One region of the Pseudomonas sp. MF08875 genome, then DNA from elsewhere that is predicted to be linked to it. Evidence: predicted binding sites of a transcription regulator. Region 1 holds the regulator's gene; the other holds the start of a gene.
The links. Region 1 encodes sigma-54, which starts transcription at its own class of promoters, with help from an activator protein. Its sites were predicted from a motif close to ANTGGCATNNANNTTGCTNT; they were not measured.
Positions count from the first base shown of each region.

Region 1 (7,605 bases):
TGGTCCAGGCCTGACTGGGCGCGCAGTTCGGGCTTCCAGTAGGGGTTGGGCAGGCAACGCACGTCGAACACCAGGTCTGCATCCACCGGCATGCCGCGTTTGAACCCGAAGGACTCCACCAGGAAGGCTGTGCCCGGTTCAGGCTGGTTCAGCAGGCGCAGCTTGATGGTGTCACGCAGTTGATAGAGGTTCAGGCTGGTGGTGTTGATCTTCAGGTCGGCCAGATCGGCAATCGGCCCCAGCAGGTTAGTCTCATCGCTGATGGCTTCGGGCAGGGAGCGGTTGGCGCTGGTCAGTGGATGCCGGCGTCGGGTTTCCGAGAAGCGCTTGATGAGGGTTTCTTCGTCGGCGTCTAGGTACAGCACTTCGCACTGGATGTGCCGGCTCTTGACTTCCTCCAGCAACTCCGGGAAACGCGACAGGTGGCTGGGCAGGTTACGGGCGTCGATGGACACCGCGACCAGCGGTTGAGCCAGTTCCGTGTGGATCAGGGCCCGTTCGGCCAGTTCCGGCAGCAGGCCTGCCGGGAGGTTGTCGATGCAGTAGTAGCCGTTGTCCTCCAGGACATCGAGGGCGGTACTTTTACCGGAGCCGGAGCGGCCGCTGACGATTATCAGGCGCATGCTATTGGCCGTTCTGCTCGTCCAGGACGACCTGGTACAAGGCTTCGCTGCTCTGGGCGCTGCGCAGTTTTTTGCGCACGTCTTCGCGGTCCAGCATGCTGGCGATCTGGCGTAGCAGCTCCAGGTGGGCATCGGTGGCCGCTTCCGGGACCAGCAGGACAAACAGCAGGTCGACCGGTGCACCGTCGATGGCGTCGAAATCGATGGGGGCGTCCAAGTGGATCAAGGCGCTGATGGGCGACTCACAACCCTTGAGACGGCAATGGGGAATGGCGATGCCGTTGCCGAAGCCGGTAGAGCCAAGCTTCTCACGGGCAATCAGGCTCTCGAAAACATCCTGCATTTCCAGATCGGGAACTTGATCCGCGATCAGGTTGGCAATTTTTTCGAGTGCGCGCTTTTTACTGCCGCCCGGCACGTTCGCGAGGGAACGGCCGGGGGTCAGGATATTTTCAAGTCGGATCATGGGTGGGGAGTGTTAACGACCGGTCGCGCCCTGGAGGAGGCTTTGGGTCTTTTCCTTATGCTTTTTGAGTTGGCGGTCAAGCTTGTCGGTGAGCAGGTCGATGGCAGCGTACATATCGTCATGTTCGGCATTGGCAACGACCTCCCCTCCGTGAATGTGCAGGGTGGCTTCGATTTTCTGCTTCAGTTTTTCGACATTCATCGTCACCTGCACATTGGTGATCTTGTCGAAGTGCCTTTCGAGTCGGTCGAGTTTTTCGCCGATATAGGCCCGCAGAGGTTCGGTCACTTCCAGTTGGTGTCCACTGATGTTGACTTGCATACAGCTTCTCCTTCGTTGCCAGTGCATAAGGCGGCAGGCCGGTTTGCCTGCCACTTAGGTTGTGCTCGAAGACCTGCTTTTGGGCGAGACGTCAAGCACACCCTGGAACGCTGTGGCGTAACCCGTTACATCAGCCGCTTGCGTTCGCTTGAAGGCGCAATCCCAAGGGATTCGCGGTACTTGGCGACGGTGCGGCGGGCTACCTGAATGCCTTGTGCCTCCAGTAAACCAGCGATCTTGCTATCACTCAACGGCTTTTTCTGATTTTCCGCGGCAACCAGTTTTTTGATGATCGCGCGGATCGCCGTGGACGAGCATTCACCGCCTTCGGAGGTGCTGACATGGCTGGAGAAAAAATATTTCAGTTCGTAGATGCCGCGGGGCGTGTGCATGAATTTCTGGGTGGTTACCCGGGAAATGGTCGACTCGTGCATGCCCACCGCTTCGGCGATGTCGTGCAGAACCAGGGGTTTCATCGCCTCGTCGCCGTACTCGAGAAAGCCGCGCTGATGCTCGACGATTTGGGTAGCAACCTTCATCAGGGTTTCGTTGCGGCTCTGCAGGCTCTTGATAAACCAGCGTGCTTCCTGCAATTGGTTGCGCATGAAGGTGTTGTCGGCGCTGGTGTCGGCGCGGCGCACGAAACCGGCGTATTGCGGGTTGACCCTTAGACGCGGTACCGACTCCTGGTTGAGTTCGACCAGCCAGCGGTCGTTATCCTTGCGCACGATGACGTCGGGGATGACGTATTCGGCCTCGCTGGACTCGATCTGCGAACCTGGGCGCGGGTTGAGGCTCTGCACCAGTTCGATGACCTGGCGCAGTTCATCTTCCTTGATCTTCATGCGGCGCATCAGCTGGCTGTAGTCGCGGCTGCCGAGTAGGTCGATGAAGTCGCTGACCAGACGCTTGGCCTCGGTCAGCCAAGGGGTCTTGGCGGGGAGTTGGCGCAGTTGTAGCAGCAGGCATTCGCCCAGGTTGCGTGCGCCGATTCCGGCCGGCTCGAACTGCTGGATGCGGTGCAGTACGGCTTCGATCTCGTCGAGTTCGATGTCCAGTTCCGGGTCGAAGGCTTCGAGGATTTCCTCGAGGGATTCGTCCAGGTAGCCCTGGTTGTTGATGCAGTCGATCAGGGTCACGCCGATCAGGCGATCGGTGTCGGACATCGGGGCCAGGTTCAATTGCCACAGCAGATGGCTTTGCAGGCTTTCACCGGCCGATGTGCGTGTGGTGAAGTCCCACTCGTCGTCATCGTTACTCGGCAGGCTGCTGGCGCTGGTCTGGTAGATGTCTTCCCAGGCGGTGTCGACGGGCAGTTCATTGGGAATGCGCTCGCCCCACTCGCCATCCTCAAGGTTGTCCACCGTCGGGGCGCTTTCCTGGTAGGAAGGTTCCTGAACGTCGGCATTAGGTTTCTGTTCGACGTTGTCGGCCAGTGGATCGGCGTTGTCGAAGTCGTCGCCTTCTTCCTGGCGTTCGAGCATCGGATTGGATTCCAGAGCCTCCTGGATTTCCTGTTGCAGGTCCAGGGTCGACAATTGGAGCAGGCGGATGGCCTGTTGCAGCTGCGGTGTCATCGTCAGCTGCTGGCCCATTCTCAAGACTAGCGATGGTTTCATGGCAGGGGCTTAACACCTTATTTGCCGGCGCACATGCGCCATCCACTACAGGGCGCCGGAGCGCCAAACTTAAGCAAATTATATGCCTGAAACTGGAGTGCTTGCCTAGGGCGCCGCAATAATAAACTTTTCAGAGTTCACTGCTGGCCGCCCTGGCGAAAAGCCAAACTCCACGCTTACAGGCGGAACTCATGGCCCAGGTACACTTCCTTGACCAACTCGTTGGCAAGGATGGTGGCAGAGTCGCCTTCGGCGATCAGCTGGCCGTCGTTGACGATGTAGGCGGTTTCGCAGATATCCAGAGTCTCGCGCACATTGTGGTCGGTGATAAGCACACCGATGCCCTTGGCCTTGAGGTGATGGATGATCTGTTTGATATCGCCCACCGAGATCGGGTCCACGCCGGCGAAAGGTTCGTCGAGCAAGATGAATTTTGGTGCTGTGGCCAGGGCTCGGGCAATTTCCACGCGGCGACGCTCGCCACCGGAAAGGCTCATGCCCAGGTTGTCGCGGATGTGGCTGATGTGGAACTCCTGCAGTAGGCTTTCGAGCTGTTTGCGCCGGCCAGCCTTGTCGAGCTCCTTACGGGTTTCGAGGATGGCCATGATGTTGTCGGCTACCGACAGTTTGCGGAAGATCGACGCTTCTTGCGGCAGATAGCCGATACCGGCCTTGGCGCGGCCATGCATGGGTTGGTGGCTCACATCCAGGTCATCGATCAGGATGCGGCCTTGGTCGGCCTGTACCAGACCCACGATCATATAGAAGCAGGTGGTCTTGCCGGCGCCGTTGGGGCCGAGCAGGCCGACGATCTGGCCGCTGTCGATGGACAGGCTGACGTCACGCACTACCTGGCGGCTCTTGTAGCTCTTGGCCAGATGCTGAGCTTTCAGAGTTGCCATTAAGGGGCCTTTTTCTCGTCGGTTTTCTTCTTGGGCTGGATCACCATGTCGATCCGCGGACGTGGCGCGGTGACAGAGGAGCCGTTGGCGCGGCCGGCGTTGGCGATCTGTTTGACGGTGTCGTAGACGATTTTCTCGCCTTCGGTGGTGTTGCCGTCATTGATGACCTTAGCGCGGTCGATCAGCACGATGCGGTTCTGCGGCGCATGGTATTGGATGGTTACGGCGTAGGCCTGGACCGGCTTGGGATCGGTCTGTTTCTGCAACTGCTCGAAGTAAGCCAGGTTGCCCACGGCGGTTACGACGTCGATATCGCCCGAGCCGGCCCGGGTGATGGTCACGGTGTTGCCAGTGATCTTCATTGAGCCCTGGGTGATGATGACGTCGCCCCGGTAGGTGGCAATGCCTTGCTTGTCATCGAGTTGGGCGTCGTCGGCCTGGATGCGGATCGGTTGCTGGCTATCGTTCGGCAGAGCCCAGGCGCTCACGCTTCCCAGTGCTGCGCTCAGGCTGAGCAAAATAGGGAGGGTTTTAACGAGACTCATACTGTCCTCTTACGTTCGATAGCAGGTGTATCCTGCTTTCTTTCAAGTACGCTTTCATTCCATTGCCAGTCGATACGCCGCCAGCGCCGTCGATTCTAACGGCTTGCTCGGTCTGCGCATATTGCTTCTGGGGGAATACGGTCATACGACTGCTGGTTATCAGGGTCGTACGGTTCTTCTCGTCGGTGCGCGCGATGCGTACCGAGTCAATCAGTTCTACTTCGGTGCCACCAGGGTTGACTTCACCGCGTTCGCTCTGGATGTGCCAGGGGAAGGTGGTGCCGCGATACATCTGTAGGTCGGGTTTGGTCAGTAGCGTCACGTCTGTGGCCTTGAGATGCTCGACTTTGTCGGAGGTCATCTCGTATTGCAGCTTGCCGTCGGGCAGGAACTGCACACTGTGGGCATTGATGGCGTAGTAGTCGATGGCGCTTTCGTTGGTGACCGTGCCAGCACGGCCCAGAAAGCGCTCCGGGCTGATGTTCCAGTAGCCAACGGCGACGAAAATCGCCGCAATGACCGCGAAAATCAGAATGTTGCGGATGTTTTTACTCAGCATGTGTGGCTCACAGGTAGGCGGCGTTGGCCGCTTCTAGGTTGCCCTGGGCGCGCAGGATCAACTCGCAGAACTCCCGTGCAGCGCCTTCGCCGCCGCGGGCCTGGGTAATGCCATGGGCGTGTTCACGTACGAAGCTGGCGGCGTTGGCCACGGCCATCCCCAGGCCCACGCGGCGGATCACCGGCAGGTCGGGCAGGTCGTCGCCCAGGTAGGCGACTTGCTCATAGCTTAGGCCTAGTTGCGCCAGAAGCCCGTCGAGCACGACCATTTTGTCCTCGCGCCCCTGGAATAGGTGGGGGATACCGAGATTCTTGGCCCGGCGTTCGACCACCGGGGTTTTGCGCCCACTGATAATGGCGGTTGTCACGCCCGTGGCCATCAGCATCTTGATGCCTTGCCCGTCGAGGGTGTTGAACGTCTTGAACTCGCTGCCATCTTCGAGGAAATACAGACGACCGTCGGTCAAAACGCCATCAACGTCGAAAACCGCCAGTTTGATGGCTTTACCCCGTTGCATCAGTTCGTCGTTCATTTACATCACTCCTGCGCGCAGCAGGTCGCCGAGGTTGAACGCGCCCACCGGGTGGTCCTGCTCGTCGACCACGATCAGCGCGCTGATCTTGTGGTCTTCCATGATTTTCAGGGCTTCGGCGGCGAGCATTTCTGCGCGGGCGGTTTTGCCGTGGGCGGTCATTACGTCGTCGATGGTGGCGGTGCGCAGGTCCAGGTCGCGGTCCAAGGTGCGGCGTAGGTCGCCGTCAGTGAAAACCCCGGCCAGGCGGCCGTCGGCTTCCAGTACGGCGGTCATGCCCAGGCCCTTGCGGGTCATTTCCATCAAGGCATGCTTGAGCGGTGTGCCGCGTTGCACCTTCGGCAGTTCTTCACCTGTGTGCATGACGTTTTCCACCTTCAGCAGCAGGCGTCGGCCCAGAGCGCCGCCTGGGTGGGAAAAAGCGAAATCTTCAGCGGTAAAGCCGCGAGCTTCCAGCAGGGCAATGGCCAGGGCATCGCCCATCACCAGGGCCGCGGTGGTAGAGGAGGTGGGGGCCAGGTTGAGCGGGCAGGCTTCCTGGGCCACGCGGCAATCGAGGTTGACGTCGGCAGCTTTGGCTAGCGGCGAGCCCGGGTTGCCGGTCAGGCTAATCATCTGGATGCCCAGGCGCTTGATAAGCGGCAGCAGAGTGATGATTTCGTTGGTTGAGCCAGAGTTGGACAGGGCAATGATGACGTCGTCACGGGTAATCATCCCCATGTCGCCATGGCTGGCTTCAGCGGGGTGTACGAAGAATGCCGTGGTGCCAGTGCTTGCCAGGGTTGCGGCGATCTTGTTGCCGATGTGTCCGGACTTGCCCATGCCGACCACGACCACGCGGCCTTTGCTGGCCAGAATCATCTCGCAAGCGCGTACGAAATCTGCGTCGATATGGGGTATCAAGCCTTGAATGGCTTCAATTTCGAGGCGGATGGTGCGTTGTGCCGATTGAATCAGGTCGCTGGATTGGCTCATGTAGAAATCGATTACCCAGATGAAAAGGCGGCGATTATAGCGGGAATGAGGCAGTGCCTTACAGAAGTTCGTCAGGCTTTGTGCAACTCCATCGTGTGGCTGTGCTCCAAGTGCAGTGTTTTTGTCTGTCTCGATCCTGAACGGCCCCGGGCTTGGCCTTGGGCGCCACGCTTGAGCAGTGATATAGTTCGCCGCCGGCTCGGCCTGCCCAGGATGTATGTGCTTTCGGTAGGGAGCCAGGCGTCCGAGTGACAGGCTGCATCGCAAGGAGTTTAGATGAGTGCCGATAAAGCCTACGCGGTCGAGCTGAAGGGTGTGTCCTTCAAGCGCGGTGCGCGCAGCATCTTCAATAACGTCGATATTCGCATTCCGCGGGGAAAGGTCACCGGCATCATGGGGCCTTCCGGCTGCGGAAAGACCACGCTACTGCGGCTGATGGGGGCACAGTTGCGTCCCAACGGGGGCGAAGTCTGGGTCAATGGGCAGAACCTGCCCAAGCTGTCGCGCAGCGATCTGTTCGACGCCCGCAAGCAAATGGGCGTGCTGTTCCAGAGTGGCGCGTTGTTCACCGACCTCGATGTGTTCGAGAACGTCGCTTTTCCCCTGCGGGTTCATACCCAGTTGCCGGAGGAGATGATCCGCGACATCGTCCTGCTCAAGTTGCAGGCGGTAGGCTTGCGCGGCGCCATCGACCTGATGCCGGACGAATTGTCCGGCGGGATGAAGCGCCGTGTCGCGTTGGCGCGGGCCATCGCCCTCGATCCGCAAATTCTCATGTATGACGAGCCGTTCGTCGGTCAGGACCCGATCGCCATGGGCGTGTTGGTGCGCCTGATCCGTTTGCTCAACGACGCGTTGGGCATTACCAGTATCGTGGTTTCCCATGATCTTGCAGAAACCGCGAGCATTGCCGATTACCTCTATGTCGTGGGTGATGGCCAGGTGTTGGGGCAGGGCACGCCCGAAGAATTGATGAACACCGATAACCCGCGCATTCGCCAGTTCATGACCGGCGATCCGGATGGCCCGGTGCCGTTTCACTTTCCGGCGCCGGACTACCGCG
Region 1 covers NZ_JCBCUW010000046.1:23,808-31,412, forward strand. Annotated here, with positions in the region: gene rapZ (RNase adapter RapZ) at 1-623, opposite strand, end outside; gene ptsN (PTS IIA-like nitrogen regulatory protein PtsN) at 625-1,089, opposite strand; gene hpf (ribosome hibernation-promoting factor, HPF/YfiA family) at 1,102-1,410, opposite strand; gene AC19YT_RS22455 (RNA polymerase factor sigma-54) at 1,536-3,029, opposite strand; gene lptB (LPS export ABC transporter ATP-binding protein) at 3,206-3,931, opposite strand; gene lptA (lipopolysaccharide transport periplasmic protein LptA) at 3,931-4,476, opposite strand; gene lptC (LPS export ABC transporter periplasmic protein LptC) at 4,463-5,035, opposite strand; gene AC19YT_RS22475 (KdsC family phosphatase) at 5,043-5,567, opposite strand; gene AC19YT_RS22480 (KpsF/GutQ family sugar-phosphate isomerase) at 5,568-6,542, opposite strand; gene AC19YT_RS22485 (ATP-binding cassette domain-containing protein) at 6,819-7,605, shown strand, end outside.

Region 2 (7,605 bases), on a different contig from region 1:
AGATCACCAGGCCTTTCTGGTTTTGGTCCGGGCGCGGCTCGAAGGTGGCCACTTCGCCCTGGTAAATCTTGATCCACTCGCTCAAACCGGCGCGTTCGACGTTGTTGCGCCCCGGCTGGATCAGCCGTGGGTCGGCCTCGTAGCCGCGAATCCACAGCGGCGGCTTGGCCAGGCCGGCCGCCGCGCGGGCACTGGCTTCTTCGTGGAGTTTTTTCCACAGCGCCGGCACATGCCCCAGCCACGCGGTAAAGCCCCACTGCTCGCGGCGCAGGTTGGGCGCCATGTCGGCAGCGATCATCGCCGCTTCCACCAGGAAGGTACCAACACCACACATCGGGTCGGCCAGGGCGCCGCCCTCGGCGGCAATGCGCGGCCAGCCCGCACGGATCAGGATCGCGGCAGCGAGGTTTTCCTTGAGCGGCGCGGCGCCCTGCTGCAGGCGATAACCGCGCTGGTGCAGGCTGTGGCCGGACAGGTCGAGGGAGAGGATCGCTTCGCCGCGGTCCAGGCGCAGGTGAATGCGCAGGTCCGGGTTGAGCTTGTCGATGGACGGCCGCTCGCCCGTGGGGGTACGCAGTTTGTCGACAATGGCGTCCTTGACCTTCAAGGCGCCGAAGTGAGTGTTGTCGATGCCCGAACCATGGCCGCTGAACTCCACCGCCAGGGTGCCGTCGCTGAGCATGTGGTCTTGCCACTCGATGTCCAGCACGCCGTGGTAGAGGTCTTCGGCGTCCTTCATCGGGAAGCGCTTGAGCACCAGCAGTACCCGGTTGGCCAGGCGCGACCACAGGCACAGGCGATAAGCCGTTTCCATGTCGGCCATGCCCCGCACGGCGGAGGTGTGCTCGCGTGCGTCTTCAAGGCCAAGCCCGACGGCTTCCTCGATCAGCAGGCCTTCTAGGCCTTTGGGGCAGGTGAGGAAGAGTTCGTAACGATCCGACATGGGTATTCCAGGGCCTTTGGCAATAAGTGAGCGGGCAACGCATTGCCGGCTCGGTTTTCAATCAAGCGCTTTTCTCAAGAAGCGCTCGCGTGGCACGAAACTGTGCCGTCCCACCCCGGCGGCTCGACTAACCAGACGGTTAAAAGAGCTTGAATGCCCGGGCAGATAAAAAATGTGTGCAACAAGATGTCACATCCGGACCCTTCGTCGAATATTGCCGCACCAAAACGGTGGGACATTCGCATCGGAGAATGATCCTCATCATCCAGCGTAAGCCTCATCATAGCGGGGTTTGCCCGAGGGGCGAGCCAAACGCCCTGCGCTACTTATGGCCATAACATCAATATTGTGACGTGCTTATGACAAAACGATCATTCCCAGCATGTGACTCATTGGTTAGAACTCCCTACAGGTTGACGCCGCAATGACGTCAACACCCTGGCTCGCCGCCCGTCGCGAGCCGCCTACGGCAGAAGCCCTCTGCCCGACCTCAAACGAGGTCAACGCTACACCTACAGTCAACAAGTGAGGGAAACACCCTATGAGAAGACTTAAGCGTGATCCGTTGGAAAGAGCATTTTTGCGCGGATATCAATATGGCGTTGGTGGTAAATCCCGTGAGCTTTGCCCCTTTACTCTACCGTCGGTGCGCCAAGCCTGGATCAACGGCTGGCGGGAGGGACGCGGCGACAACTGGGACGGTATGACTGGCACTGCGGGCATCCATAGACTCAACGAACTTCACGCCGTCGGCTAACACAGGGCACTTATTCCGACACCACAATCTGACGACGTACCGCCTTACCATGCACGTCCCATCCGGACGGCGGGCTACGGCCCAGGGGCTCCTTCAAGGAGCCCTTTTTATTGCCCGCGCGCCAGGCTTCAGGCCTTGGGCAATGCGGCGATGGCATCCACCGATTGGCGAATCAGCGCCGGCCCCTTATAGATGAAGCCCGAATACAGCTGCACCAGGCTCGCGCCGGCGGCGATTTTCTCAGCCGCGTGCTTGCCTTCGGTGATGCCACCCACGGCAATGATCGGCAAGCGCCCGGCCAGTTCCGCGGCCAGCACCTTGACGGTGTGGGTGCTCTTGTCGCGCACCGGGGCACCAGAGAGGCCGCCAGCCTCGTCACCGAACTCCATGCCTTCGACGCCAACGCGGCTCAGGGTGGTGTTGGTGGCGATCACCGCATCCATGCCGGTTTCGATCAACGCCCGGGCGACTTCGATGGTTTCCTCGTCGCTCATGTCCGGGGCGATCTTGATCGCCAACGGCACCTGCTTGCCGTGCATCTGGGCCAGTTCATCCTTGCGCTGGCGCAGGGCCTGGAGCAGTTGCTTGAGGGAGTCACCAAATTGCAGGCTGCGCAGGCCCGGGGTGTTGGGCGAGCTGACGTTGACCGTCACGTAGCTGGCGTGGGCGTAGACCTTGTTCAAGCAAATCAGGTAGTCGTCCACCGCGCGCTCGACCGGGGTGTCGAAGTTCTTGCCGATATTGATACCCAGGATGCCTCGGTACTTGGCCGCCGCCACGCGGGCCAGCAGGTGATCCACGCCCAGGTTGTTAAAGCCCATGCGGTTGATGATCGCCTCGGCTTCGGGCAGGCGGAAGATCCGCGGCTTGGGGTTGCCCGGTTGCGGGCGCGGGGTGATGGTGCCGATTTCGACAAAGCCAAAACCCAGTTGGGAAAAGCCGTCGATGGCCGCGCCGTTCTTGTCCAGGCCTGCGGCCAGGCCTACCGGGTTGGGGAAGTCCAGCCCCATGACGGTCACCGGCATCTTCGCCGGGGCCTTGCACAGCAAGCCGTTGAGGCCCAAACGCCCGCCCGCGCCGATCAGGTCCAGGGACAGATCGTGGGAGGTTTCCGGGGAAAGTTTGAACAACAGCTGACGGGCCAGGGTGTACATGGGCGCGATGGACTCGACGGGCGGCAAAAAGAGGCGGCGATTATAGCCGGGCTAGCCCCTCGCACGCGAGGCATGGGGCGAAATCATCCGGGCATGGCATATGCCTTGCACCGTTCACGCCATCGACACTGGGGCCAAAAGCAGCAACAGGGTCGCGCCAGGTTTTTTTGCCCACGCAAATACCCGCGCCGGTCCGAGTCGCGAGCAGGCTCGCTCCCACAGGTTTCAAAGCCTTGGCTGACCGGTTTTATCTCAGTGGCGCTTTTTTATGCACCCAGGCCCTGTATTGGAGCTTACCCATGAATGACTTCCTCCCCGGGCCGCTGGCCTGGGTCAACGGCAGTGACGCGCCGGAAAAAACCACAGTCAACCTAGGGTTCATGGCCCTGAGCGATTGCGCCTCAGTGGTGGTCGCCGCCACCCAGGGCTTCGCCCAACCTTACGGCTTGAGCCTAAACCTCAAGCGCCAAGCCTCCTGGGCCAACCTGCGGGACAACCTGGTCAGCGGCGAACTGGACGCCGCCCACAGCCTCTACGGCCTGATCTACGCCGTGCACCTGGGCATCGGCGGCGTGGCGGCCAACGACATGGCGGTGCTGATGGGCCTGAACCAGAACGGTCAGAGCATCAACCTCTCCCACGGTCTGCAAGGCGCTGGCGTGACCGGTCCTGAGGCGCTGCACCGGCGCGTGCACCAAAGCCGCGCAAAGCTGACCTTCGCCCAGACCTTCCCCACCGGCACCCACGCCATGTGGCTGTATTACTGGCTCGCGAGCCAGGGCATCGACCCGCTGCACGACGTCAAAAGCGTGGTGGTGCCGCCGCCGCAAATGGTCGCCCACCTGCAGGCCGGGCGCATCGACGGCTTCTGCGTGGGCGAGCCCTGGAGCGCCAGCGCGGTACGCCAAGGCTTGGGCTTTACCCTGGCCACCTCGCAGAGCATCTGGCCCGACCACCCGGAAAAAGTCCTGGGCTGCACCCGCGCCTTTGTCGAGCAGTACCCCAATACCGCCCGGGCCCTGGTGATGGCGATCCTCGAAGCCAGCCGCTTTATCGAACAGAGCCCGCAAAACCGCCGCAGCACCGCGCAGTTGCTCAGCGCCCCGCAATACCTCGACGCGCCGCTGGAATGCATCGCCCCGCGCCTGTCGGGCGAGTACACCGATGGCCTGGGCAACAGTTGGCAAGACCCCCACGCCGTGCGTTTTCACGGGGCCGGCGCGGTCAACCTGCCGTACCTGTCCGACGGCATGTGGTTCATGACCCAATTCCGCCGCTGGGGCCTGCTGCGCGACGACCCGGATTACCTGGCCGTGGCCACCCAGGTCCAGCAACTGGCGCTGTACCGCCAAGCCGCGCAGGCCCTGGGCATCGACGCCACGCAAGGGGACATGCGCAGCAGCCAATTGATCGACGGCATCACCTGGAACGGCAGCGACCCGGCCGGCTACGCCCGCGGCTTCAAGCTGCACGCCCTGAGCGACAGCCCCGCCCTTCTCGCCCGCCGCTGACAGGAACCCAGAGCATGTTGCGCATCCTGCTTATCAACGACACCGCGAACAAAGTCGGGCGCCTGAAAGCGGCGCTGGTGGAAGCCGGTTTCGAGGTGCTCGACGAATCGGGCCTGACCATCGACCTGCCCGCCCGCGTCGAAAGCGTGCGCCCCGATGTGGTGCTGATCGACACCCAATCCCCCAGCCGCGACGTGATGGAGCAAGTGGTGCTGGTCAGCCGCGACCAGCCCCGGCCCATCGTGATGTTCACCGACGAACACGACCCGGCGGTGATGCGCCAGGCCATCAAGGCCGGGGTCAGCGCCTATATCGTCGAAGGCATCCTGGCTACGCGCCTGCAACCGATCCTCGACGTCGCCATGGCGCGCTTTGAGAGCGACCAGGCCCTGCGCGCCCAACTCCATGCCCGCGACCAGCAACTGGCCGAACGCAAGCGCATCGAACTGGCCAAGGGCTTGCTGATGAAAATGAAGGACTGCAAGGAAGACGAGGCTTACACCCTGATGCGCCGCCAGGCCATGAGCCGCCAGCAAAAGTTGATTCAGGTGGCCGAACAGATCATCGCCATGAGCGACATGCTCAGCTGACGTGCAAGTTGGCACAAATCTGGCTTAAGCCAACACACAGGTAACCAACGGCGGTTGCCCCACCTACGACAAAGACGTCGCACCCTCCACGGCCAAAGCCACCGGGGTTGCGGCGTTTTTTCGTTCTGGCCCCACTGCACGGGGCCGGTGGTGCGGCCGACAACCGGCGCATCTCGATGACTCCCTCCAAGACTCTTGACCCCTGAGGTGCACGATGAATTCAAGCTTCTGGAAATCCGGCCACACCCCGACCCTGTTCGCGGCGTTTCTCTACTTCGACTTGAGTTTCATGGTCTGGTACCTGCTGGGCCCGTTGGCAGTGCAAATCGCCACCGACCTGCAACTGACCACTCAACAACGGGGCCTGGTGGTGGCCACGCCCATCCTTGCCGGCGCCGTATTGCGCTTCGCCATGGGCCTGCTGGCCGATCGCCTGTCGCCCAAGACGGCCGGCATCATCGGCCAGGTGATCGTTATCTGCGCCCTGTTCGGCGCCTGGAAACTGGGCATCCACAGCTACGAACAAGCGCTGCTACTGGGCCTGTTCCTGGGCATGGCCGGGGCGTCGTTCGCGGTGGCCTTGCCGCTGGCGTCCCAGTGGTATCCGCCACAGCACCAGGGCAAGGCCATGGGCATCGCCGGGGCAGGCAACTCGGGCACCGTGCTGGCGGCGCTGATCGCCCCGGTGCTAGCGGCGGCCTACGGCTGGAGCAATGTGTTCGGCTTTGCCCTGATCCCGCTGGCCCTGACCCTGATCGTGTTCGCCTGGGCCGCGAAAAACGCCCCGCACCGGCCCAAGGCCAAATCCCTGGCCGACTACCTCAAGGCCCTGGGCGACCGCGACACTTGGTGGTTCATGTTTTTCTACAGCGTGACCTTTGGCGGCTTCATTGGGTTGGCCAGCGCCCTGCCCGGCTACTTCAACGACCAGTACGGCCTCAACCCAGTGACCGCCGGTTACTACACCGCCGCATGCGTGTTCGGCGGCAGCCTGATGCGGCCCCTGGGCGGTGCCCTGGCCGACCGCTTTGGCGGCATCCGCACCCTGCTGGGCATGTACAGCGTGGCGGCGGTGTGCATGGCGGCCGTGGGGTTCAACCTGCCCAGTTCCTATGCAGCCCTGGCCCTGTTTGTGTGCACCATGCTCGGCCTCGGTGCGGGTAATGGCGCGGTGTTCCAACTGGTGCCCCAGCGCTTTGCCCGGGAGATCGGTGTAATGACCGGGCTGATCGGCATGGCCGGTGGCATCGGCGGCTTCGCCCTCGCCGCGGGCATGGGCGCGATCAAGCAAAGCAGCGGCAGCTATCAACTGGCCCTGTGGCTGTTCGCCAGCCTCGGCGTGCTGGCGTGGTTCGGCCTGCACGGGGTCAAGCGCCGCTGGAGAACCACCTGGGGCTCGGCGGCCGTGACGGCGGCGCGGGTCTGAGGCGCCCATGAGCCTGCAACTGAGCTTCGCCCAGGCCAGTGCCACCGGCCCGCGGGCGCACAATCAGGACGCCTTGCGCGTGGTCACCCCGGCACCGGCGCTCGCCGCGACCAAGGGTTACCTGGTGGCCCTGGCCGATGGCGTCAGCCAATGCGCCGACGGTGCGCTCGCGGCGCAATCGACCTTGCAGGCCCTGGCCCTGGACTACTACGCCACGCCGCCCACCTGGGCGGTAGCCCAGGCCCTGGAGCGCCTGTTGCTGGCGCAAAACCGCTGGTTGCGCGCCAATGGCGGCGGCCAGCCGTTGCTCACCACCCTCAGCGCCCTGGTGCTGCGCGGCCAGCGTTTCACCCTGGCCCATGTCGGCGATTGCCGGGTGTATCGCTGGCACGCCGATGTCCTGCAACGCCTCACCGAAGATCACGTCTGGGACCAACCGGGCATGCAGCATGTGCTCAAGCGCGCCCTAGGCCTGGACCAGCACCTGGTGCTGGACTTTCTCGACGGCGAACTGCGCGACGGCGAAAGCTTCGTGCTGCTCAGCGACGGCATCTGGGCGACCCTGGGCGATCAAACCATCGCCGCGATCCTGCGCGACCAGCCCGACCCCGACAGCGCCGTCCGCACCCTGGTCAGCGCCGCACACCTGGCCGGCAGCCAGGACAACGCCAGCGCCTTGCTGGTGCGTATCGAACAGCGCGGCGAAGCCAGCCTCGGCGATGCCCTGCTGCACCAGCAGCAATGGCCCTTGCCGCCCGCCCTCAAACCCGGCCAGTGCTTCGAGGGCTGGCAGGTGCAGGAGCGTTTCGGCCAGAGCCGGCAATCGCTGCTGTACCGGGTGCTCGACGGGCAACAGCAACCCTGGCTGCTCAAGACCCTGCCCGCCCACTTGCACGACGATCCACAGGCCGGGCAGAACCTGTTGGCCGAGGAATGGTTCCTGCGCCGAGTGGCCGGGCGGCACTTCCCCGAGGTGCATGCCGCCACCACGCGCCAACACCTGTATTACGTGATGCGCCATTACCCGGGCGTCACCCTGGCCCAGCTCTTGGCCGACCATGGCCCCCTACCCCTGGCGCAATGGCGCGACCTCGCCGAACGCCTGCTGCGGGCGGTCGGGCTGTTGCACCGCCGGCAAATCCTGCACCGCGATATCAAACCGCAAAACCTGCTGCTGGGGGACGACGGCGAGCTGCGCCTGCTGGACTTTGGGCTGGCCTATTG
Region 2 covers NZ_JCBCUW010000012.1:57,068-64,672, forward strand. Annotated here, with positions in the region: gene rlmKL (bifunctional 23S rRNA (guanine(2069)-N(7))-methyltransferase RlmK/23S rRNA (guanine(2445)-N(2))-methyltransferase RlmL) at 1-943, opposite strand, end outside; gene rmf (ribosome modulation factor) at 1,485-1,700, shown strand; gene AC19YT_RS09210 (quinone-dependent dihydroorotate dehydrogenase) at 1,829-2,854, opposite strand; gene AC19YT_RS09215 (CmpA/NrtA family ABC transporter substrate-binding protein) at 3,154-4,365, shown strand; gene AC19YT_RS09220 (ANTAR domain-containing response regulator) at 4,380-4,955, shown strand; gene AC19YT_RS09225 (nitrate/nitrite transporter) at 5,170-6,381, shown strand; gene AC19YT_RS09230 (bifunctional protein-serine/threonine kinase/phosphatase) at 6,389-7,605, shown strand, end outside.
Region 2: AC19YT_RS09215 (CmpA/NrtA family ABC transporter substrate-binding protein) is a predicted target of sigma-54. The motif match lies at 2,947-2,966, and genes of this name have one in related genera.